DNA from 2 places in the Rossellomorea sp. DA94 genome. Region 1 is predicted to be linked to the other one. Evidence: a T-box and tRNA genes for the amino acid it is inferred to sense, from the RefSeq annotation. Region 1 holds a T-box; the other holds one or more tRNA genes.
The links. The T-box of region 1 lies ahead of alaS (alanine--tRNA ligase). A T-box ahead of a tRNA ligase gene usually reads a tRNA of that ligase, here a tRNA-Ala.

Region 1 (12,212 bases):
AGGTGAACGTACCGATGAAGTGTCCAAATTGTCAGAGCAAAGATATCGGAAAGATCGGCATCAACCAATACTATTGTTGGGGATGTTATATTGAACTTTCCTTGTCTAAGGGAGTCATTCATACTCACCAAGTGGAAGAGGATGGATCACTCAGCTCCTTAGATGACTTGTTTGATGAGGAAGAACGCCGACTAAGCTAGGAAGAGGTGTCTTTCTTGAATAAAACATTTGCATCCATCGTTGGTTTTGGAGCAGGAGTCGCGGCTTCCATCTATTCTCAAAGATCCAATATGATGAGTCAGAGACAAATGAAACGAATCCGTAAACAAGTAAAGAAACTTTTTTAACAGCTGAAAGAGACTGGCTCATTGTGGGTCAGTCTCTTTTTTTGTTCTTTAATAAAGGAGGGCGAATGAATCCCCATGAATAAAACCACCTCTTATCTTCAAACACTAGAGGATAAAGGAGGGAGGTGTGGATGGTGGAAAGAAAATCTTATACAAGATGGATATACAGGCTTTCGATGGCCCTCATTCTTGCATTATTTCTATATGTTCTCTTTTTATTGAAGCCTGTTTGGCATCCGGTATTAGAGGTCTTATTCTTTTCCCTGCTTCCTTTCTTCATAGGCGGTTTCATTGCCTACCTGCTTCATCCTGTAGTGGAGAAACTGCATGAAGCAGGTATTCACAGGGGGATCGCCATCCTCTTCATCTACCTCCTTTTCTTTGGGGGATTGGGCTATGCCATCTATAAAGGGACCCCGGCCGTCATTCATCAGCTGAAGGATTTATCGGAGAACGCGCCGGTTTTTACAGAGCAGTACCAGGGCTGGCTGAAGGTTGTGCAGAGTGAGACTTCCACATGGCCGGACGGAATCCAGTCACAGCTTGAGAAGAGAATAGACGGACTCGAAGCGTGGGTGACGGGCCTTGTGGCTTTGGTGCTGGCGACGGTGATGAAGTTCATGAACAGTCTGCTCATCGTGGCCATCATTCCCTTCGTATCCTTTTATTTATTAAAGGATATTACAAAAGTAAAGGCGTTCATGTGGCAGCTTACCCCGAAACAATGGAGGCAGAGTGCGATATCATTTTCACATGATGTGGATGAATCCCTCGGTGGTTATATCCGGGGGCAGCTCTTGGTTTGCTTGATCATCGGTGGTATTTCAGCCGCCACCCTATGGCTGATCGGTATGAAATACCCCCTCATTCTCGGCTTGATCATTGGCGTGACGAATGTGATCCCGTATTTCGGCCCGATCATTGGGGCTGTCCCGGCAGCCATCATCGCAAGTACGATCTCCACGAATATGGTGATCTATGTTGTCATTATGGTGGTGGTCCTGCAGTTCTTGGAGGGTAACATCCTATCACCACTCATCGTCGGTAAAAGTCTTCATATGCACCCTTTATTCATCATGGGTGCTTTAATCCTGGGAGGCGAGGTAGGCGGTGTGATCGGCATGATTGTAGCAGTGCCCTTTCTTGCCGTCATTAAAGTGGCCATTTTACACGGAAGGACCCATTTTCTTCATACAAAGATCGATGAATAGCTGAAAAATGGGAATGATCATTGACAAATACCATGAATATTTCTATAATCCAACATATACAAGTATTCGCATAAAATGAAAGCAATGAAGGACCGAGTACGTTATAGTCCATCTTACAGAGAGAAATCCCCCAGGGTGTAAGGGATTTTAGATGAAGGATAACGGAATGCTAATCCTGAGTGCAGGTAAAGCCTGCCGTCCAGCCGCGTTAAGGTGCATTGAGGGATGAATGAACGAAGGTTTATTCATAACCAGGGTGGTACCGCGAGAAACAGCTCTCGTCCCTGTTTTAGGGATGAGGGCTTTTTTGTATTCTTTTTTAACCATACATACAAAGGAGGAAGCTTGATATGAACAAATTAACAGGCGCAGAAATTCGTCAGAAGTTTTTAGATTTCTTTCAGGAAAAAGGACACGGAGTAGAACCGAGTGCATCACTCGTTCCCCATGAAGACCCTTCCCTATTATGGATCAACAGTGGGGTAGCGACATTAAAGAAATATTTTGATGGCCGTGTGATCCCTCAAAATCCACGAATCGTGAATGCCCAAAAATCGATTCGTACGAACGACATCGAGAATGTAGGGAAGACAGCACGACATCATACATTCTTCGAGATGCTCGGGAACTTCTCGATCGGTGATTACTTTAAGGTAGAAGCAATTGAATGGGCATGGGAGTTCCTCACGGATGAAAAGTGGGTTGGCTTCGATCCTGAAAAGCTTTCCGTCACGATCCACCCGGAAGATCACGAAGCATTTGACATCTGGAACCAAAAAGTGGGGGTCCCTGCTGAACGCATCATCCGTATCGAAGGGAACTTCTGGGATATCGGAGAAGGCCCGAGTGGTCCGAATACAGAAATCTTCTATGATCGCGGACCTGAATACGGAGACAATCCCGAAGATCCAGAATTATATCCAGGCGGGGAAAATGATCGTTATCTTGAAGTGTGGAATCTGGTGTTCTCACAATTCAATCACAATCCTGACGGGACGTACACACCGCTTCCGAAGAAGAACATTGATACTGGCATGGGCCTCGAGCGAATGGCGTGCGTCGTTCAGGAAGTCCCTACGAACTTTGATACCGATTTATTTATGCCGATCATTGCTGCAACGGAAGAAATTTCAGGGAAGTCTTACGGCAAAGACAACGAGACGGATGTAGCTTTCAAAGTTATTGCCGATCATATCAGAACGGTTTCCTTTGCGATCGGTGACGGGGCCCTTCCATCCAATGAAGGCCGCGGGTATGTCTTAAGAAGACTTCTTCGCCGCGCTGTACGCTTTGCCAAACAGATCGAAATCAACCGCCCATTCATGTATGAATTGGTTCCAGTCGTTTCTGAAATCATGGTTGACTTCTATCCGGAAGTGAAGCAAAAAGCAGAATTCATCCAAAAAGTGGTGAAAAATGAAGAGGACCGTTTCCATGAGACATTGAATGAAGGTTTGGCTATCCTTTCATCCATCGTCAAGGTACAAAAGTCTTCCGGAAGTAACGTGATTCCTGGTGAAGATGTCTTCCGTCTTTATGACACGTATGGTTTCCCTGTTGAATTAACGGAAGAGTACGCAGAAGAAGAAGGATTGACGGTTGATCATGAAGGTTTTGAGAGAGAGATGGAAGGTCAGCGTGAAAGAGCGAGATCTGCACGCCAGGATGTAGGAAGCATGCAGGTGCAGGGTGGAGTCCTGAGTGATATTACAGTGGAAAGCCGCTTTGTTGGATATGACACACTCGAAAGTAATTCGACAGTCCTTGAATTATTGGTGGACAATGAACGTCAGCCTCAGGTCGGTAAAGGTCAGGAATGCCAGTTCATCCTCAACGAGACTCCTTTCTATGCAGAAAGCGGTGGACAGATCGGGGATAAGGGATATATCGAAGCAGATGGCGTAAGAGTATTCGTCAAAACGGTCAAAAAAGCACCTAATGGACAAAACCTTCACACGGCCGTTGTAGAAGAGGGGACATTGGAGCAGGGGGCCGAGGTCCTTGCAAGGGTTTCAAGAGAATCCAGAACAAAAGTGGAGAAAAACCATACAGCGACTCACATTCTTCATCAGGCATTGAAAGACGTCCTTGGAGAACACGTGAATCAGGCAGGTTCCCTTGTTGAACCGGATCGTCTGCGCTTTGATTTCTCTCATTTCGGATCTGTATCACCAGAAGAAATGGAACGGATCGAAGCCATCGTCAATGAGAAGGTTTGGAAAGCGATGTCAGTGAACACGGCCCTGAAATCTCTAACCGAGGCTAAAGAGATGGGTGCCATGGCGTTATTCGGTGAGAAATATGGTTCAGAAGTACGTGTCGTATCGATTGGAGACTACAGCCTGGAGCTTTGCGGAGGCTGTCACGTATCCAATACATCCGAGATCGGCTTATTCAAGATCCTCTCTGAAAGCGGGATCGGTGCCGGTACCAGACGGATCGAAGCCGTTACAGCAGAAAATGCGTATACAGTATTGAATGATCAGGTATCTCAACTGAAAGAGGTTGCAGCGAAACTGAAATCGAATCCGAAAGAAGTAGTCAATCGAGTAGACTCATTATTAGGTGAGATGAAAGAGCTTCAAAGGGAAAATGAATCTTTATCTGCAAAGTTGTCTAACATAGAAGCAGGTAGCTTGACGGATCAAGTGAAGGTCATAGATGGTGTGAATGTCCTGTCTGCGAAAGTGGCAGCCGGTGACAGCAACGGACTGCGCACGATGATGGATGATCTGAAGCAGAAGCTTTCATCCGGGGTAATCGTACTGGCAACAACTGGTGACGACAAAGTGACCATCATTGCAGGAGTTACGGATGACTTAGTCGAAAAAGGATATCATGCCGGCAAATTGGTGAAAGAAGTCGCTTCCCGCTGTGGCGGAGGAGGCGGTGGCCGTCCGGACATGGCCCAGGCTGGCGGTAAAAATCCGGAAAAAGTCGAAGAAGCCCTTCAATTTGTAGAAGAATGGGTCAAATCCATTTAACTCCGTGTGAAAGTGGTGTACAATGGAGGTAACGATTAACAATTCGGTTGTCAAAAAGACAAGCCTAAAGAGAGGTGCTAAAAATGAGTTCTTTTGACAAAACGATGCGGTTTGATTTTTCAGAGGAGCCGTTCGAACATGACGTGAAAGAAGTGCTCTTACAGGTTCACGATGCTCTGCAGGAAAAAGGGTACAACCCGATCAATCAAATCGTAGGATACTTATTATCTGGAGACCCGGCTTACATTCCCAGACATCAGGATGCCAGAAATATCATCCGCCGTTTAGAACGAGATGAGATCATCGAAGAATTAGTCAAATCGTATTTGAAACAACACAAAGAGGGATAATAGATGCGTGTAATGGGTTTAGACGTTGGTTCTAAAACAGTCGGAGTCGCAATCAGCGATGAGCTTGGCTGGACAGCTCAGGGAATTGAAACGATTAAGATCGACGAAGATCAAGGTGTGTTCCGGATGGATCGAATAAAGGAACTTGCCGATGAATACCAGGTGGATACCGTTGTGGTTGGAATGCCTAAAAACATGAATAACACGATCGGTCCGCGTGGGGAAGCGTCTAAAGCTTATGGAGAATTGATTCAACAGGAGTTATCCCTTCCCATTAAATACTGGGATGAAAGGCTGAGCACAATGGCTGCTGAACGAGTGCTGTTAGAAGCTGACGTCAGCAGGAAGAAACGTAAGAAAGTGATCGACAAAATGGCTGCGATGATGATCCTTCAAGGATATCTTGACAGTCAAAAATAATGAGGTGAATGTTCATGGAACACGGAGAAAAACAAATTACAGTAGTTGACGAACAAGGAAATGAGCAATTATGCGAGGTCCTTTTCACATTTGAATCAGATAAATTCAATAAATCGTACGTCCTTTACTATCCACTTGGGGCAGATGAGAACGACGAAGAAGAAATCGAAATTCATGCATCTGCATTCATGCCTGGTGACGAAGGCCAGGAAGGCGAATTAAAGCCGATTGAAACAGAAGAAGAGTGGGACATGATCGAAGAAATGTTAAACACTTTCCTTGATGAAGAAGAAGACGCTGAATAAGCAGTCGTCATAGGACTATATGAAACAGGGACCGCAAAAAGGGACAAATAATTCACCCTTTTTGCAGGTCCCTGTTTCACTTTGTGCAAAATATTGTATAATAGTGGAGATGATGTCGAATTGCGCATGACGGATAGCCCGCTTTTTTGCTCGAAGGGGGGAAATGAAAGCGTTGGAAGAAAAGAAAAAGATAAAAGAGACACTTATGAAGAAATTGCTTGAAAGGCAAGAGGAGGCCAAAGTCATTAGAAAAGTAGTAGGACTTGTCATTCTTTGTCTTGTCATTATCATAGGGGGAACGGGCATTGGAGGCTACCTTTATGTGAATTCAGCCCTCAAACCGGTTGACCCTGATAATACGAAAACGGTGAAAGTGGACATCCCCATTGGCTCCGGGGTATCGAGTATAGGGAAGATCCTGGAGGACAAAGGGATCGTTAAGAATTCAACAGTCTTTAAATATTACGTGAAATTCAATAACGAAGCAGGATTCCAGGCAGGTTCTTATGATTTGACGCCTTCTATGACCTTGAATGAAATCGTCAACAGCTTGAAGACTGGTAAGGTCATGAGGAAAGCAGAATTCAAGATTACCATTCCAGAGGGACTTCAATTGGACCAGATCGCAGAGATCATCGCTGAAAAGTCCCCATATAAAAAAGATGAGATTGAAAAGAAATTAAACGATAAGAAATGGCTCGAGCAATTAAAAGAGGAATATCCGGAATTGATTACAGATGAAATCTTCAAGAAAGAAATCAAACGCCCGCTGGAAGGATATCTTTATCCTGCGACGTACCCTTTCTATGAAAAGAAACCATCTTTAGACACGATTTTAAAGAAGATGATCGCGCAAACGAATGAAGTATTGGCTCAATACCAGGAAGCCATGGCAGCAAACGAGTATACGCCTCATGAGCTTCTCACCCTTTCTTCCCTGATTGAGGAAGAAGCGACGGAAAAAGCGGACAGAGGGAAAATTTCAAGTGTGTTCTATAATCGTATGGAAGAAGGTATGCCCCTTCAGACAGATCCGACGGTCTTATATGCATTAGGAAAGCATAAAGACAAAACCGTTTATAAAGATCTTGAAGTGGAATCGCCTTATAACACATACCAGGTGAAGGGGTTGCCGCCTGGTCCGATAGCGAATGCGGGCTTGTCTTCAATTGAAGCCGCCCTGCAGCCAGAGGATACAGAGTATTATTATTTCCTGGCAGCTTCCAACGGCTCGGTATACTATTCTGAAACACTGGATGAACATAACGAGAAAAAAGCAAAATATATTACCAACAAAGAAGAATAGCACGGTGAGAAGAGGAAAGAAACATTCGCTTTCCTCTTCTCTGTGTGGTAAAATAGTACAAGTTATTTTTATATCCGGGCGTTATCTTGATGAACGTGTGAAGTAGAAAGCTCATTGTAGCTTTCTTCTTTTCATGTTAAGAAAGAAGCGTTACACGGGCACTATTTATGAACATGATCGTGAGGCTTATATATGAACGAACAAGTGATTGGCTATATAGAATCAATCGTGAAAGGACGTCCGGCCTTGATTTCCGAGATGGAGCAATATGCAGTGGAACACAATGTTCCCATCATGGAACTGGTCGGCATCGAAGCGCTCCTGGGGATGTTACGGATCCAACAGCCGAAAGTGATCCTTGAGATCGGGACGGCCATCGGATATTCTGCCCTCCGCATGGCAGGGGCACTTCCAGAGGCGACGGTCGTCACCCTTGAGCGGGATGAAGAAAGATTCGAAGCAGCACAGGGGTTCCTCTCCCGTTCTGAAGATGGCAAAAGGGTCGTCACCCTGTTCGGTGATGCATTGGAGCTTGCCGAGGAAGTGGAAAAACACGGACCATATGATGCTATCTTTATCGATGCTGCCAAAGGTCAGTACCTTAAATTCTTTGAGCTCTATTCCGGTATGCTGTCTGAAATCGGCGTCGTTTACTCGGATAATGTCTTATTCAAAGGACTGGTTGCAGAAGAACACGTCGAACAGAAACGAATCAGGAACATGGTCAAGAAGCTGCAGAATTATAATGCGTGGCTAATGAATCATGAAGAGTTCGATACAAGTATTTTACCTGTCGGTGACGGAATTGCCATCAGTAAAAAAAGAGGTGAACAACGATGAAAAAGCCGGAACTTCTTGTAACCCCTGCCTCTGTATCCGATATTGAATCATTGGCGTCTGCGGGTGCCGATGCCTTCATGATCGGTGAAGAGCGATACGGCCTGAGGCTTGCCGGGGAGTTCTCCAGGGAAGATGTGGGAGAAGCCATCAAAGTCGCCCACAAGCACGATAAGAAAGTATATGTGGCGATGAATGCCCTCTTTCATAATGATAAAATCGCTGAACTCGATGACTATATTGCCTTTCTTAAAGAGCAAGGGGCGGACGCCATTGTCTTCGGTGATCCCGCCGTATTGATGGCTGCCCGTGAAGTGGCACCGGAGATGAAGCTCCATTGGAATACGGAAACGACGGCCACTAATTGGTACACCTGTAATTATTGGGGCAGAAAAGGGGCGAAGCGTGCAGTACTCGCCCGGGAATTAAGCATGGATAGCATTATCGAAATGAAGGAATATGCAGAGGTCGAAATCGAGGTGCAGGTGCATGGAATGACCTGCATGTTTCAATCCAAACGCTCATTGCTCGGGAACTATTTTGAATATCAAGGCAAAGTGATGGAAATCGAAAATCGGAAAGAACAGCGCAATATGTTCCTTCACGATGAGGAGCGTCACAATAAGTATCCTATCTTTGAAGATGGGAACGGCACTCACATCATGAGCCCGAATGATATGTGCATCATCGATGAACTTGGTGAAATGATGGAAGCGGGTGTCGACTCTTTCAAGATCGATGGAGTGATGAAGTCTTCTGAATATATCCTGGAAGTGACGAAACTGTACCGTATGGCCATTGATTTATGTGCAGAAGACGAAGCGCGATATGACGAACAGAAAGACGAGTTTCTGGAAGAAGCGAAAAGGCTGCAGCCGGATAATCGCCCGTTGGATACAGGTTTCTTCTTTAAAGAAACCGTGTATTAAGAGCGATAGATTGATCAGAACGGAGGAGTTATGATGACCACGATGGTGAAAAAACCGATCTCAAAGGTTGTGGATGGGAAGCGTGTCATTGTGAAGAAACCTGAATTACTGGCTCCTGCCGGTAATCTGGAAAAATTGAAGATTGCGGTCCATTATGGTGCAGATGCCGTCTATATCGGCGGGCAGGAATATGGACTGCGTTCAAATGCCGGTAATTTCACCTTTGAAGATATGAAAGAAGGCGTGGAGTTCGCCCGGAAATATGGTGCAAAGATCTATGTCACCACGAATATCTATGCCCATAATGAGAACATGGATGGTCTTGAAGAGTATCTTCGTGGACTTGGGGAAGCCGGAGTAGCGGGGATCATTGTCGCAGACCCCCTTATCATTGAAACATGCAGAAGGGTTGCCCCGGATGTAGAGGTGCACTTAAGTACACAGCAGTCCCTTTCAAACTGGAAAGCCGTCCAATTCTGGAAAGAAGAAGGACTGGACCGGGTGGTGCTTGCCCGTGAAGCAAGCGGCAAAGAAATCCAGGAAATGAAAGAGAAAGTGGATATAGAGATTGAGACCTTTATTCATGGAGCGATGTGCATTGCCTACTCCGGTCGTTGTACATTAAGCAACCATATGACCGCGAGAGATTCAAATCGCGGCGGCTGCTGTCAGTCATGCCGCTGGGACTATGATTTATATGAAATGAATGAAGACGGGGAAAATCCCCTTTATGATAAAGAAGATGCACCTTTCGCTATGAGTCCGAAAGACTTGAAGCTTGTCGAATCCATCCCTGGAATGGTCGAATTGGGAATCGACAGTTTGAAGATCGAAGGGCGGATGAAGTCCATTCACTATGTGGCCACTGTCGTAAGTGTGTACCGCAAAGTGATCGATGAATATTGTAAAGACCCGGATAACTTCAAGATCCAAAGGGAGTGGCTCGAGGAGCTTGAGAAGTGCGCAAATCGTGAAACGGCCCCGGCGTTCTTTGAAGGGGTACCCGGATTCAAGGAGCAGATGTTCGGAGTCCACAACAAGAAGAATACAAATTATGAATTTGTCGGACTCGTATTGGACTACGACGAAGACACCCAGATTGTCACCTTGCAGCAACGGAACCATTTTAGAGCCGGACAGGAAGTAGAGTTTTTCGGTCCTGAAATCTCCAATTTTACGCAGGTTATCGAAAAGATGTGGGATGAGCGCGGGAATGAGCTTGACGTTGCCCGTCACCCGTTACAAATTGTGAAATTCAAGGTGCATCAGAGGGTTTACCCTGATAACATGATGCGAAAGGAGAACATCTAATACTTATGAAGCAGAAACCCGTTGTGATCGGTGTAGCAGGAGGATCCGGCTCTGGGAAGACGAGCGTCACCAAAGCCATTTATGAGCAATTCCAAGGTCATTCCATCTTAATGCTGCAGCAGGATTATTATTATAAAGATCAATCGAATCTACCATTTGAGGAACGGTTGAAAACCAATTATGATCACCCATTAGCCTTTGATAATGATTTGTTGATTCAACATTTGCACGGTCTATTGGATCACCAGCCCGTCAATAAGCCGGTGTATGATTACAAAATGCACACCCGCTCGGATGATACGATCCTCGTTGAACCGAAAGATGTCATTATTTTAGAGGGAATTTTAGTATTAGAAGATGAAAGATTGCGTAACTTAATGGATATTAAGCTTTACGTAGATACAGATGCGGATCTTCGGATCATCAGAAGGATGCTTCGCGACATTAAAGAGCGCGGGCGTTCCATCGATTCTGTCATCGATCAATACATTACGGTCGTCCGTCCGATGCATAATCAATTCATCGAACCAACGAAGCGATATGCCGATGTGATCATTCCTGAAGGCGGTCATAATCACGTGGCAATCGATTTAATGGTAACAAAAATTCAAACAATTCTTGAACAAAAGTCATTTTTGTAATACGATAGCATAGATAAAGACATATAGGCGAAGGTTACCATTTCCCACATTGTAAAGAAGCAGGGAATGGAGGGAGAAGACATTCTCCCTCCATTCCCTCCCTTTACATACGTAGCACATTTACATATGGAGCATGGGAAGCTCTTAGATAGAAAAGGAGTGAAGAGGGTCATGAGTACAGAAAAAGTATTTCCTATGACAGCAGAAGGTAAAGAGAAGTTAGAAAAAGAACTGGAGAATTTGAAAACGGTTAAACGTAAAGAAGTCGTCGAGCGCATCAAGATTGCCCGCAGCTTCGGGGATTTATCCGAGAACTCTGAGTACGACGCAGCGAAAGATGAACAAGCATTCGTTGAAGGTCGTATTTCCACATTGGAAAACATGATTCGCAATGCGAAGATCATTCAAGAAAATGACATGAATTCAGATACAGTACAATTAGGAAAAAAAGTGACATTCGTGGAATTGCCTGACGGAGACAAAGAAACATACACAATCGTCGGCAGTGCAGAGGCGGATCCATTTGAAGGAAAGATTTCAAATGATTCACCAATCGCGAAAAGCCTTCTTGGCCATAAAGTAGGCGCAGAAGTGAATGTTCAGACTCCAGGCGGGGAAATGAGCGTCAAGATTGTAGAAGTAAGCTGATCACCCGGGAAGGGGCTCCAATTTAGAGCCTCTTCTTTTTTTATGATTAATTCGCATAAAACTCGTCAACAATGGGGACGAGGTGACAAAATGAAACGGAAACGAATCAGGTTGTTCAGTATCGTCTTATTACTTGCTCTCTCAGGACTTTCAGGCAGGTTGATGCAATTGCAATTATTCCAGACTGAATCCTATTCCAAACACAAAATCAACCTTCTTGAAGAGAGTGTCGCACAAAGGACGCAAGCATTGGTGATCGATGAAGGCAGGGGGGAGTTTCTTGATCGGAACGGTGAACCCCTTACGTATACAGAAAAGAATGTTCTGGTTCTTTTCCCGTTTCTAAAACAACTGGATTGGCCGGTGGATAAAGTGGCAGAGATCCTTCATGTTCCTCAGCAGACGATCCAAACGAAAGTGGAGGAAGCGAAAGGGCCGATCGTTTTCGGCGGGAAGGATCCCTTAAGGCTTTCAGAAGAACAGATGAAGGAAATTAATTCTCTTGAAATACAGGGAGTGTTCGCCCTTACGAAAAAGTATAAAAGCGACGAAGTACCTGCTTCCCAGCTGATAGGGGTCACCGGGGAAAATACAGACGTATTCCACGAACGCTACCCCGACAAAGTGAAGGGCGCCAATCAGAAAATCGGTGTGTCTGGACTTCAGGAGAGTTTTGATGAGTGGCTGGTCGCAGAAGAGGAAGCGAAACTGATCTATCATGTTGATGCAAGGGGTGGCCCTTTATTCGGTGTGGATGTAAAGTATCTGGCACCTGCCAATCCCTTTTACCCACTGAATGTGAAAACGACCATCGATAGAGGGATGCAAGAGGCACTAGAAGATGTGGCGGATACGTACAACATCAAAAAAGGGGGGCTGTTGCTCCTGGATATAGAAAAGAGTGAAATACTCGCCAGTGTATC
Region 2 (12,212 bases), 670 kb from region 1:
TCTGCATTACTCGCTCAAATGATCAACACGCATTTTGATCCAAGGCAGTTGTTTGTCATAGAGGGCGGAGTGGAGACGACCCAGAATCTTCTCAAACAAGGTTTTGATTATATTTTTTTCACCGGAAGTGTGCCTGTCGGGAAAGTGGTCATGGAAGCCGCGGCCAAGCAGTTGATCCCGGTAACCCTTGAACTCGGCGGGAAAAGCCCGTGTATTGTCGATGAAACGGCGGATATCCCTCTAGCCGCCAAGCGTATCGCTTTCGGGAAAGTGACAAATGCTGGACAAACTTGCATCGCACCGGATTATTTATTTATCCATAAAAGCAAGAAAGATGAATTCATCACTGAATTTAAGAAAACCGTCATTGAGTTTTATGGGACTGAACCTTTGAAAAGCGATAAATTCGGACGGATTGTCAACGAACGCCATTTCAATCGTCTGACAAGCTATCTGGAAGACGGGGAAATCCTATTAGGTGGAAATGTTGATCCCGCTAGCTTGAAAATCGAACCGACCTTAATGGAGCCAAGGGATTTTTCTGTACCGGTGATGCAGGATGAGATTTTCGGCCCTGTTTTTCCTGTCATCGAGTATGAGGATCTGGATGAAGTCATCGAGTTCGTGACCGGGCGTCCGAAACCTTTGGCACTTTACCTGTTTACGGAAAACCCCATCACAGAAGAGAAAATCAATGGATCGATTTCCTATGGGGGTGGATGCGTAAATGATACCCTCATGCACATCGTTACGCCTTATCTTCCTTTCGGCGGGGTAGGGGAGAGCGGAATCGGAAATTATCACGGAGAATCGAGCTTTTCGACCTTCTCCCATTATAAGAGCATCTTGAAACAGACGACAAAGTTCGATATGAGCTTCCGTTATCCAAGTGGGCGATTCGGCTTGCAGATTATCAAGAAGTTATTGAAATGAGAAAAGGTGACCCGGGGTGGGTCACCTTTTTAGTTAAGGTTCTTATTTTATCTTGTCGGCTCTGTATGCGGTTCTCTTTCAAGCTCTTCCGTTGGTTTGAATAACAGACCAAGGTTGATAAGGCCGGCAATTCCGACTAAACCGTAAACGATACGGGATAGAGCTGCATCTTGTCCGCCAAAGATGGCTGCAACAAGATCGAATTGAAAGAAACCGATAAGTCCCCAGTTGATAGCACCAATGATCGTAAGAACCAAAGCAATACGCTGAATACCACTCATGTTGTTTTCCTCCTTCTATTCAATGGCTCATTCATAAGTTTCCCCCTGAGTCCATTCCTATTCATATTGCCCATAGTAAAATTTCCTTGTGCAAGTTCTTTGCAATTTGGGGATGATATATTCGATAATAGAAAATGTGCTAAGAACATTTTGGGTAACGAAATAAATCGGCCCTTATAGAATACAAGGAGGTAACAAAAATGAATGACTTTACATTTTACAATCCGACTAAATTAATTTTTGGTAAAGGACAAGTAGAACAATTGAAAGAATTGGTGCCTCAATATGGTAAAAAGGTGCTTGTCGTGTACGGCGGAGGAAGCATCAAGCGTAACGGACTATACGATCAAGTCATGTCAGTTCTGAAAGGGATTGATAGTGAAGTATTTGAATTATCCGGAGTTGAGCCAAATCCACGTCTGTCTACAGTAAGACGAGGAGTGGAAATCGCTAAGGAGAAGAACATCGACTTTATCCTGGCCGTCGGCGGCGGAAGCGTCATCGATTGTACGAAAGCCATCGCTGCAGGTGCTAAATATGATGGAGATGCATGGGACCTGGTCACGAAGAAAGCATTTGCAAAAGAAGCCCTTCCATTTGGAACAGTGCTTACTCTAGCTGCAACTGGTTCTGAAATGAATGCCGGATCGGTTATCACGAATTGGGAAACAAACGAGAAATATGGGTGGGGAAGCCCGGTGACGTTCCCTCAATTCTCCATCCTGGATCCTGAAAATACGTTTACCGTACCAAAGGATCACACCATCTATGGCATGGTGGACATGATGAGTCACGTGTTTGAACAGTATTTCAATAATGCTACAAACACACCGCTTCAAGACCGCATGTGTGAATCTGTTCTGAAAACAGTGATCGAAACAGCTCCGAAGCTGATTGATGATCTTGAAAACTATGAGCTTCGTGAGACGATTCTGTACTCCGGTACGATTGCCCTTAACGGAATGCTGCAAATGGGTTATAACGGTGACTGGGCAAGCCATAACATCGAACATGCCGTGTCAGCAGTATATGACATTCCTCATGCCGGTGGACTGGCAATCCTGTTCCCGAACTGGATGAAGCATAACCTGAAAGTGAATCCATCACGATTCGCCCAAATGGCTGAACGTGTATTCAACGTCGACCCAGCCGGCAAATCGGAAGAGGAAGTGGCGCTTGAAGGGATCGAAAAGCTTCGCGAATTCTGGTCAAGCCTGGGTGCACCTACACGCCTGGCGGACTATGACATCGACGACAGCCAATTAGACCTTATGGCAGACAAAGCCATGGTCAACGGCGAATTCGGTAACTTCAATAAACTAAACAAAGACGACGTCCTTGCGATTTTAAGAGCATCTCTATAATGTAGTGGGGAGGGACGGACCTTGGGTAAAGGTCCGTCCCTCTTTTTTGTTTTACTCGGCAGATTCCAAAAATATCGGGTTTTCTTCCCAGGAATTAGGGGAATATAAGCGGGTGAGAGTTATGGTGGATAAAAAGTTTTTCGTGCACACGCTTACATAGAGGGGGCTTTCTTGATTCTCGGGTCAGCTTTCGATAAAGTGAGATAGAAGAAAATATTTTAATCGGAGGATGGTTATGACACACATTCGTTTTGATTATTCAAAAGCGTTATCGTTTTTTGGAGAACACGAACTTACATACTTAAGTGATGCGGTTAAGGTTGCCCATCATTCACTACATGAACAAACAGGTGCAGGGAGCGACTTCCTTGGTTGGATCGATCTTCCTGTAGATTACGACAAAGAAGAATTTTCACGCATTCAGAAATCAGCGGAGAAAATCAAGAATGATTCCGATATCCTTCTTGTGATCGGTATCGGTGGATCGTACCTAGGGGCGCGTGCGGCGATTGAGATGCTGAACCACAGCTTCTATAACGCTCTTCCGAAAGATAAGCGTTCCACTCCACAAGTGTTATTCGTTGGACAAAACATCAGTTCCACATACATGAGAGACTTAATGGATCTTCTTGATGGAAAAGACTTCTCCATCAATGTGATCTCAAAGTCCGGTACGACGACTGAACCTGCCCTTGCCTTCCGTATCTTCCGCAATATGTTGGAAGAAAAGTACGGGGTGGAAGAAGCACGTAAACGTATTTATGCCACTACGGATAAATCGAAGGGTGCACTGAAGACACTGGCGACAGACGAAGGCTATGAAACATTCGTCGTTCCAGATGATATTGGAGGACGCTATTCTGTCCTGACAGCAGTAGGATTGCTTCCAATCGCCGTCAGCGGAGTGGAAATCGAGACGATGATGAACGGTGCTGCGCAGGCCCGTGAAGATTTCAGCAATTCCGAGCTGACGGAAAACGCTGCTTATCAATATGCTGCTGTTCGTAATGCACTATACAACAAAGGCAAGACAATCGAAATGCTCATCAACTATGAGCCGGGATTACAGTACTTTGCTGAATGGTGGAAGCAGCTGTTCGGTGAAAGTGAAGGAAAAGACCAAAAAGGGATTTATCCTTCTTCTGCAAACTTCTCGACAGATCTTCATTCTCTTGGACAATACGTTCAGGAAGGACGCCGTGACATTTTCGAAACAGTCATCAAGGTTTCAGAGCCCCGTCATGAGCTGAAAATCGAGAAAGCGGAAAGTGACCTGGATGGATTGAACTATCTTGCAGGTGAAACTGTGGACTTCGTGAATAATAAAGCATTTGAAGGAACACTGCTTGCCCATACAGATGGAGGGGTACCTAACCTGATCGTGGAAATTCCTGCAATGGATGCCTACACATTCGGTTACCTGGTGTACTTCTTCGAGAAAGCATGTGCCATGAGTGGATACCTTCTTGGTGTGAATCCATTCGATCAGCCCGGAGTGGAAGCATATAAAGTGAATATGTTCGCCCTTCTTGGTAAACCAGGCTTTGAAGAGAAGAAAGCCGAGCTTGAAAAACGCCTGAAATAATGAACAAGAGCACTGAGTAAATCTCAGTGCTCTTTTTACATTTTTCTTTTCTTTTAGGAGAAACTATCCCTAAAAGAAAGGGGATGCATCCACGTGATTGAGCTTTCATCAAGCATTGAAGGACAGCATTATCAACTGTATAAACTGGAACAGCTACTAAAGCCGCTTGGATATTCGATCGGCGGTAACTGGGATTACGATCACGGCTACTTCGATTATAAAATTGATGACGAGGTCGGGTATCAATTTCTAAGAGTGCCTTTTACCTCAGTAGACGGGCAACTGGACTCAAGGGGAGCTACCGTTGAATTCGGTAAACCGTTCCTTCTTTCTCATAAATACCAGATTGGCCTGGACGACTTTGCGTCGACAGGGAACTTTTCCGGTTCTGTCAATCAATTTTCAGAGCCACAGGATCCCGATGCAAGTTTTCCTGAAAAGTACATTGCCGTTGGGAAGGAACTTGTGAAGGAACTTGAGACCACTCTGTTTTCTAGTTAGAAATCACAAGAAGTTCGTCTGATTCTTCAACAATCGTCGTTAAAGGAGGATTCACGGATGTGTTTTCTCCTTTTTTAATGCCGAGAAGGATGATGTTGTGCTTGAGTAGGTGTCCACTAAGGGAATGGAAGTTTTCATTGATGTACTCTTTTGCAACAGGGATCAGCTTCAGATTATTTCCTTTAAGGTGATTCAACAGCTTTAAGATCGTTTTGGACATCCCCTGGGATATGATGCTATTCATCATTACGTAGCTTGTCTGCATATTGGTCTGGATGACTTCATCGGCACCGGCCCGTTTCGCATTAGCGACTTGATCCTTCTGGAGAATTTCGACCACGGTATATAGTCCGGGATGATTTCCTTTAATGGCAAGGAGGGTCAGGACCGAATTCATATCAGAAGTCATTTCGTCTTTATTTTGATCGGCTGTGATGATGGCAATCGATGCTTCATTCAAATTGGCTTTCTTCAGGATGGAATCCTTGAAAGGAGTCCCCTTTACAAAATGGATATGATGATTGTTATAGGGGTTCTTTTGGAGGGTTTCATCGACCAGGATAATATCACAGGTTGACTGAAGGGAGGTCAGCTGATTGATCACTTCCCGTGCACGCTCATTCCAGCCTACGATGATGACATGTTCTTTTCCTTTATATGTTGCCTTTCCTTCCAGATAGGCATTCTGGGTCATGACGGTTTCGGCTGCCAGTGTGACGAAATAGGTTGAAAGGAAACCTGCACCAACCAGGATGAGTACAATCCCAAGCAATCGTCCTTCCCATGTTAATGGGACGAAATCTCCATAACCCACGGTTGACGTTGTAATGATGGCCCACCAGATCCCGTCAAATAGCGAAGGGAAAGTATCAGGTTCTATAAAATGAATGACTGTGCCGAAAGATAGCATCAGCGTGATGGCAATCATGAAGATCCGAATAACTAAGGGCCAGCGCAAGAACCCATGAAACAATTGCTGTACCATTCTACCAGCTCCTTTTTCATATGCACTGACCATTATTTCCTATTCAGGTTCGTCTCATAACTAATCCAGCCATTCTTTCTTCAATAAACTGTACATATATGCGTCAAATGCCTGGTCATCCTGTAGGATATATTCCCTCAGCAAACCTTCCTGCTTGAATCCAAGCTTCTCCACTACCCGGGCCGATGCCTTATTATAAGGAACGATCACTGCTCCTATACGAATCATTCCTTTTTCTGAAAAAAGGTAATGGAGTAGTGGGGCCAGGGCTTCACCCATGATTCCCTTACCCCAATGGCTGGGATGAAGGTCATATCCGATTTCGCAGCGTTTATAAGCCTTCGAAATGCCATGGAAACCGCATGTCCCGATCATCTTGTTGGAATCTTTCTCCACGATGGCCCAACGCATGGGACCGCCTGATTCCAGGTGCTTTTCATAGTTTTCAACCATGCTGACCGCCACGTCTTTTGATTCTATCGGACTCATGCCGAAATAGCGGAGAACGTCCACGGACGTATAAAGTTCATAAAGAAAATCGACATCTTCCATTGCAATCTGTCTTAGAACCAATCTCTCTGTTTTAAATTCTGGATATTTTTCCATATTTATCAACCCCTTTATAGAAGAAAGTATACCATGGAAAAACCCTTGGCAGGGGGCTAATATCATCTGCGCGAAAAAGCCTCTGCCGAATTGGACAGAGGCTCCTTCACTATGACTTGAATCCTGCAGTTGGCTGTGCGTTCCACCCTTTCTTTGAATGAAATGAACCGTCCTTCACGTCTTTCAAAAGGGAGGCATCACATTCGGAAACAGATGATTGACCTGAAAGGGCCAATGTTAAATCGAGATCGGCCAATATATTCCGGATCACTTCTTTCACCCCTTGTTCACCTGCCAGGGTCAGACCGTACATATAGGGCCTGCCTATGAGAACGGAATCTGCTCCGAGGGCAAGGGCTTTTACGACATCGGCTCCACGCCGGATCCCGCTGTCAAAGAGCACAGGGATACGCCCGTTCACGACGTCGCATATGACGGGCAGAGAGTCTAAGGCTCCGATGGCCCCGTCAACCTGTCTTCCACCATGATTGGATACGATAATTCCATCCATTCCCCGGTCGATGGCAAGCTTGGCGTCGTCGGGATGGAGAATGCCTTTCAGCAGGATCGGCAGACTCGTATGTACACGCAGAAAGTCCAGGTCATCCCATGTCAGTCTTGCATTGCCAAACACTTGGGACCAGAGGATGGCAGCTGCATTCCGGTCGACTTCAGGGGGTTCTTTCAATTTTGAACGAAAGACAGGATCGCTCACGTAATTACCGACTCCTTCTCCCGACAAAAAGGGAAGATAGGCGTTTTCAAGGTCGTATTCACGCCACGCCATCATCGGGGCATCAAGGGTCACGACGATAGCGGAGTATCCTGACGCTTCAGCCCTCTGAAGCATACTTGCTGCAATCTCAAGGTCATTACTCCAATACAGCTGGAACCATCTTGGGGACTCCCCCATGACGGAAGCGATTTCTTCCATGGAGTAAGTAGACGCTGAACTTGCAATGAACGGGACATTCATGGATGCCGCCGCGCGGGCTGACGCCAGCTCCCCATCAGGGTGAACGATGGATTGTACTCCGATCGGTGCAAGGAGGAGGGGGGAGGAGTAGGTTTCCCCGAATAAAGTCACGTTCAGGTCGCGGTTCTCGACATTATTCAGCATACGGGGGACGATCTGCCAGCGGTCGAGGGCACTCCTGTTCGCGTGCATCGTCCCCTCACCGCCTGCACCTCCCGCCACATAATAAAACGGGCCGTCCTCAAGCTTTTCCCGTGCCATTTGTTCCAGCTCTTCAAACCGGAAAGGGATGGAGGGACGGACCTTCCTTTGATAAATTTCATTTTGGACTTGGTTTCCATACTGATTCATGATCTTTGTTCTCCTTTCATCTCTGCCGGAAGAAATGCAATCGTCAAAAGGAAGCGTATGTAATCGGCGTGCTTTTCCTTATAAAGAAAATGGTACTTACAGTATTCAGAAAAGTCAATCAAATCACACGAAAAAAGAGACCGGTCATATGACCGGCTCCCAGTTTATATCCCAACCTGCTTTTTGATCGCATCCAATCGTTTATCCAGCTCATCAGAAACGGTTTTCACTTCTTCGTGCTTATTGGACTCCAGGTCATTCAGGTAGTTCCTGATTTTCTCTTGACGGTCATCCAGGAGAGAAGAGATGGCAGAGCGTTTCTCTGAATCAATGAGCTCCTCTTTTTCCAGGCGATTGAGAATCTGGATCATCCTGTTTTCTTCATTCCGAATCATCGTTTGATAGGTAGAGACGATATCCCTCAAGGCATTATAATGATCGACTGTCGTCCAAACATTATCACTGAACCGATTGACAGCCCACCATCTCCACGTATTTTTATTGATGACTTCTTTCCACACGTTCTCAATTTCAGACAATTCTTGTTTCGATTTCACAGAGGAGTACTCTCCGCCACCGGCCTCTGCCACCTTCTTCAATTGCCCGTCGGCTTCTGAGTCCACATCGAATCCGATAATATTGATTTTGACATTGGTATTGTCCGCCTTCACCTTTTTGGCAGCAGCCACGGGATCCCCATCGCAGGTTTCGATTCCATCGCTCACGACATAGATGAAGTTCTCCGTCTTTTCGTCACTATGGGAAGTAAGTTGTTCGTTGGCCAATTCGATGCTTGATGCCAGTGGGGTCCAGCCCTTCGGATCGAATTTCTTCAGTGATTCCGAGAAGGCGCCCTCCTCATACGGTTGAAGGGGATAGATAGACGCGACTGCCTTACATGACATGTCTTTATCGGCATCACTGCCTGTTCCCTTATGTCCGAACGCGATCAGGGAAACATTCACGGATTCGGGTAACTCCTTTGCGAGGCTTTTCAGGCTATCCTTGGCAAGGGACATCTTGCTTTCACCATCCACGTCGGCTTTCATACTTCCGCTTGAATCGATCAACAAGGCGACATTCACCTTTTTGTCTTCTTTTTCGGTGCTTTCATCCATCGGGACATCCTGCAGAAGTCTACCATCGGGAAGCTTCATTTCCTCATATACGACCTCATAGTTTTCAAGCTCAGAGGCAATATCACCGTACCCCGTCTGGAGGCTTGAGAGGATGGACTGTGTCCAATTTTGTTCGGTCCATTTCTCCGTTTCTTTCGTAACGATGTTCTTCATATATTCATCGATGGCCTTCCCTGTAGCTTTTTTATAGGCTTCGGGTTCTTTGGACCAGCTTTTCTTTTCTATGTATTTTTGATAGAGTTCGCCCTCATCCTCATTGATCCATTCTTCCGGGGTATTTGATAAGTCCACATCCTTGGAAGCCTGGGCAGGTTGACCGGGATTCTGTCCGCCTTTTTCCTTAGTAGCGGCATTTTCTGCATCTCCCTGACATCCTGTTAGAAGGAGGAGTAACAAGGCTAAACGAAATAGAGGCTTTATGGGTTTCATATCATTCTCCTTTTGCGGATAGAGTCATACAACGTCATATTTTATCCATAAATTTACTTTTTATCTACTACCCTTAGAACCAGGACAATAAACCCATTTTCAACACAATAAAAAAGGCGTCCTTATTGTATAAATAAGGACGCCTTTTTATGTCATTTCGGTATGGAGCATAGCGGGATCGAACCGCTGACCTTTTGGCTGCCAGCCAAACGCTCTCCCAGCTGAGCTAATGCCCCGTGATTCGGTCAAGATTTATTATATGAAATGTTCATGCCTTCCGTCAATGCTTTTTTGAAATATTCTTTGCTTTGCTTAAAAAAATTCATTATACAGGGCTTGGTCCCTCCTGAAACTATATAAGGGCGTTTGTTTAATAATTGTACCGCCATGCTTCCTCCGCACCTGTCACGGACCGGCAAATATACTAGAGTGACAAACATACATTTTGCTAGATTTAGGTGAAAAACCAGTCCACTTCTATAGGGGTGAATATACATATAGGGAATGGGACATGCAGATCAAACTGTGCATGCCGATCATTTAGAAAGGAGAATAAATATGTCTTTCACGATAGGAATGACGATATTTGTATTCGTGATGACGATGGTAGTGATTTTTTTGAGGCCCGGTGGGATGAATGAGGCATGGCCTGCATCAGTAGGGGCGTTGATCATCTTTATGATGGGGACTGTATCCTTCTCTGACGTTGCAGATATCATCGATAAAATAGGGGGGGCGTCTATTACGATCATGGCAACCATTGTCATGGCAGTCATTTTAGAAAGCTTCGGTTTTTTTCACTGGGTGGCTGCCCGTATGGTGAAATGGTCTAAATACTCAGGATATCGCTTATATTGGTACATTCAATTGCTTTGTTTCACCATGACCCTGTTATTCAATAACGATGGAAGTATTCTCATTACAACCCCCATCCTGATTCTGCTTCTTAAAAATCTTCGACTAAAACCCCATGAAATGATTCCGTATCTATTGAGTGGTGCTCTGATTGCCACCGCTTCTAGTGCCCCGATTGGAGTAAGTAATATTGTGAACTTGATTGCACTGGAGATTGTTCATATGACCCTCTACATGCATACGGCCATGATGTTTGTACCTGCGACATTAGGATTGGTGTTCATGTCAGTGCTGATGTTCATCGTATTAAAGAATAAATTACCGAAGACATTACCAAGGTCCACACATGATGTGGAAGAGAGATTTTTCACGAAGAATTTCCATCCACTGAAAGGGACGATTTCAGTGGAAACCAAGAAAAAGCGAACAGCCTTCATGTTGAAAGTGCTACTGTTTGTCTTCGTCATGCGCTGTCTCCTTTTCGTCGCTTCCTTCTTTGCGATCCCGATTGAATTGGTTGCGGTACTTGGATCAACCGTACTCCTGTTATGGAGATGGTACCATTTGGGTACTAACCCATTGGATATATTGAAAAAAACACCTTGGCATATTCTGATCTTTGCGTTTTCCATGTATGTCATCATTTATGGATTGCATAATGCAGGGTTGACGGATATGCTGGTTGCGCTTTGTGAACCGATCGTCAACCAGGGACTCCTGCAGGCGAGCTTCACCATGGGGGGATTGGTTTCGATTCTTTCAAATATCTTTAATAATCACCCTGCACTCATGGTCGGGACGATAACATTGACGGAAATGGGACTGGACCCCATAACGCTTAAAACCATTTATCTTGCCAATGTCATCGGCAGTGATATCGGTTCCCTGCTTTTACCAATAGGCACCCTGGCATCACTTATCTGGATGCATATCCTGAGACAAAATCATATTAAAGTCAACTGGAAGGATTACTTGAGTGTCTCCTTGATCGTCATCCCCGCTGCAACGGTATTTACTTTATTCCTGTTATACTATTGGGTACAAATGGTGTTTGCATGATAAAAAAAGCGGAGAACATTGGATTGTTCACCGCTTTTTTTCATGCTTTATTTTTACATCCTTACCCTTTCATCTAGTCATCAATTTATGATCTTTCACCAGAGCCAGTGCTTCCTTATCGGCGATCACCGTCACATTCAAATGGCGATTCAAGACAGACGCAGGAAAGTCCTCTGATATTTCACCTTCCACTAACTTTTTTAATGCCTTCTGTTTAGAGTGGCCAGAGGCGAGAAGAAGGATTTCTTTGCTTTTTAAAATGGAGGCGATACCCATTGTAATCGCATGCGTCGGCACGTCATTGATGGAATCGAAGTAGCGGGCATTGGCCTCACGGGTGGATTGTGTAAGCTCGACAATATGGGTGGGAGAGTCAAAAGAAGTGCCCGGCTCATTGAATCCGATATGTCCATTGCTTCCGATTCCCAGTACCTGAAGGTCGATTCCTCCCTCGGAATGGATCTTTTCATCATACGCTTCACATTCCCCGTCAAGATCGGCGGCTTTCCCTGAAGGAATATGTGTGTTTTCTAACGGGATATCAATATGATTGAATAGGTTCTCATTCATATAGTGACAGTAGCTGTTGGGATGATCGCCGGACAGTCCGATGTATTCATCCAGATTGAAAGAAGACACCTGCTGATAGGAGGTGTTATTTTCCTGATGGTCAGCGATCAATGCTTTATAAAGACCTTGGGGTGTGCCTCCTGTGGCTAGTCCCAGGGTAATTTTTTTGTTTTTGTTCACCTTGGATAACAGATAGTCCGCAGCGACATGACTCATTTCCTGGTAGTCTTTAACTTCTATTAGTTTCATGAGTTTCATCCTCTCGAAGATAGGCTGTTTTCCCTTTGCATATTGTGGCATATACATCTTTGTTTTCGTCCAGTATGACGATGTCTGCATCTTTAAGGGGGGAAAGGCTTCCTTTCCGGTTAAACACATTCAATTGCCTTGCCGGATTTTCTGAGGTCATTTTAATGGCACTCCTCATATCGCCCGTTGTGAATGTTTGAATGTTTGTGAAAGCATCTTTCATTTTCAGGACGCTTCCTGCCAATGTGTCCTCATCCAATAAAGCCTTCCCATCCTTGACCGTCACCATCTGGCCGCCGAGCTCATACTGACCATTCTTCAGACATTTC

Region 2: it encodes a tRNA-Ala, which carries the amino acid that the T-box ahead of alaS (alanine--tRNA ligase) is inferred to sense. The anticodon was not compared.

Annotation. Positions count from the first base shown of each region.
Region 1 covers NZ_CP122397.1:3,107,615-3,119,826, reverse strand. The annotation lists gene P8596_RS16325 (hypothetical protein) at 15-200, shown strand; gene P8596_RS16320 (YrzQ family protein) at 216-347, shown strand; gene P8596_RS16315 (AI-2E family transporter) at 479-1,558, shown strand; T-box leader at 1,634-1,847, shown strand; gene alaS (alanine--tRNA ligase) at 1,909-4,542, shown strand; gene P8596_RS16305 (IreB family regulatory phosphoprotein) at 4,626-4,892, shown strand; gene ruvX (Holliday junction resolvase RuvX) at 4,896-5,312, shown strand; gene P8596_RS16295 (DUF1292 domain-containing protein) at 5,327-5,617, shown strand; gene mltG (endolytic transglycosylase MltG) at 5,781-6,923, shown strand; gene P8596_RS16285 (O-methyltransferase) at 7,116-7,763, shown strand; gene P8596_RS16280 (peptidase U32 family protein) at 7,760-8,689, shown strand; gene P8596_RS16275 (peptidase U32 family protein) at 8,732-10,000, shown strand; gene udk (uridine kinase) at 10,006-10,641, shown strand; gene greA (transcription elongation factor GreA) at 10,813-11,289, shown strand; gene P8596_RS16260 (peptidoglycan D,D-transpeptidase FtsI family protein) at 11,380-12,212, shown strand, end outside.
Region 2 covers NZ_CP122397.1:3,779,330-3,791,541, reverse strand. The annotation lists gene P8596_RS19760 (aldehyde dehydrogenase) at 1-933, shown strand, start outside; gene P8596_RS19755 (DUF378 domain-containing protein) at 981-1,214, opposite strand; gene P8596_RS19750 (iron-containing alcohol dehydrogenase) at 1,415-2,578, shown strand; gene P8596_RS19745 (glucose-6-phosphate isomerase) at 2,814-4,163, shown strand; gene P8596_RS19740 (YugN-like family protein) at 4,257-4,664, shown strand; gene P8596_RS19735 (potassium channel family protein) at 4,657-5,649, opposite strand; gene P8596_RS19730 (GNAT family N-acetyltransferase) at 5,710-6,255, opposite strand; gene P8596_RS19725 (lactate 2-monooxygenase) at 6,365-7,582, opposite strand; gene P8596_RS19720 (vWA domain-containing protein) at 7,747-9,150, opposite strand; tRNA gene P8596_RS19715 (tRNA-Ala) at 9,314-9,386, opposite strand; gene P8596_RS19710 (arsenic transporter) at 9,709-11,064, shown strand; gene nagB (glucosamine-6-phosphate deaminase) at 11,134-11,883, opposite strand; gene nagA (N-acetylglucosamine-6-phosphate deacetylase) at 11,864-12,212, opposite strand, start outside.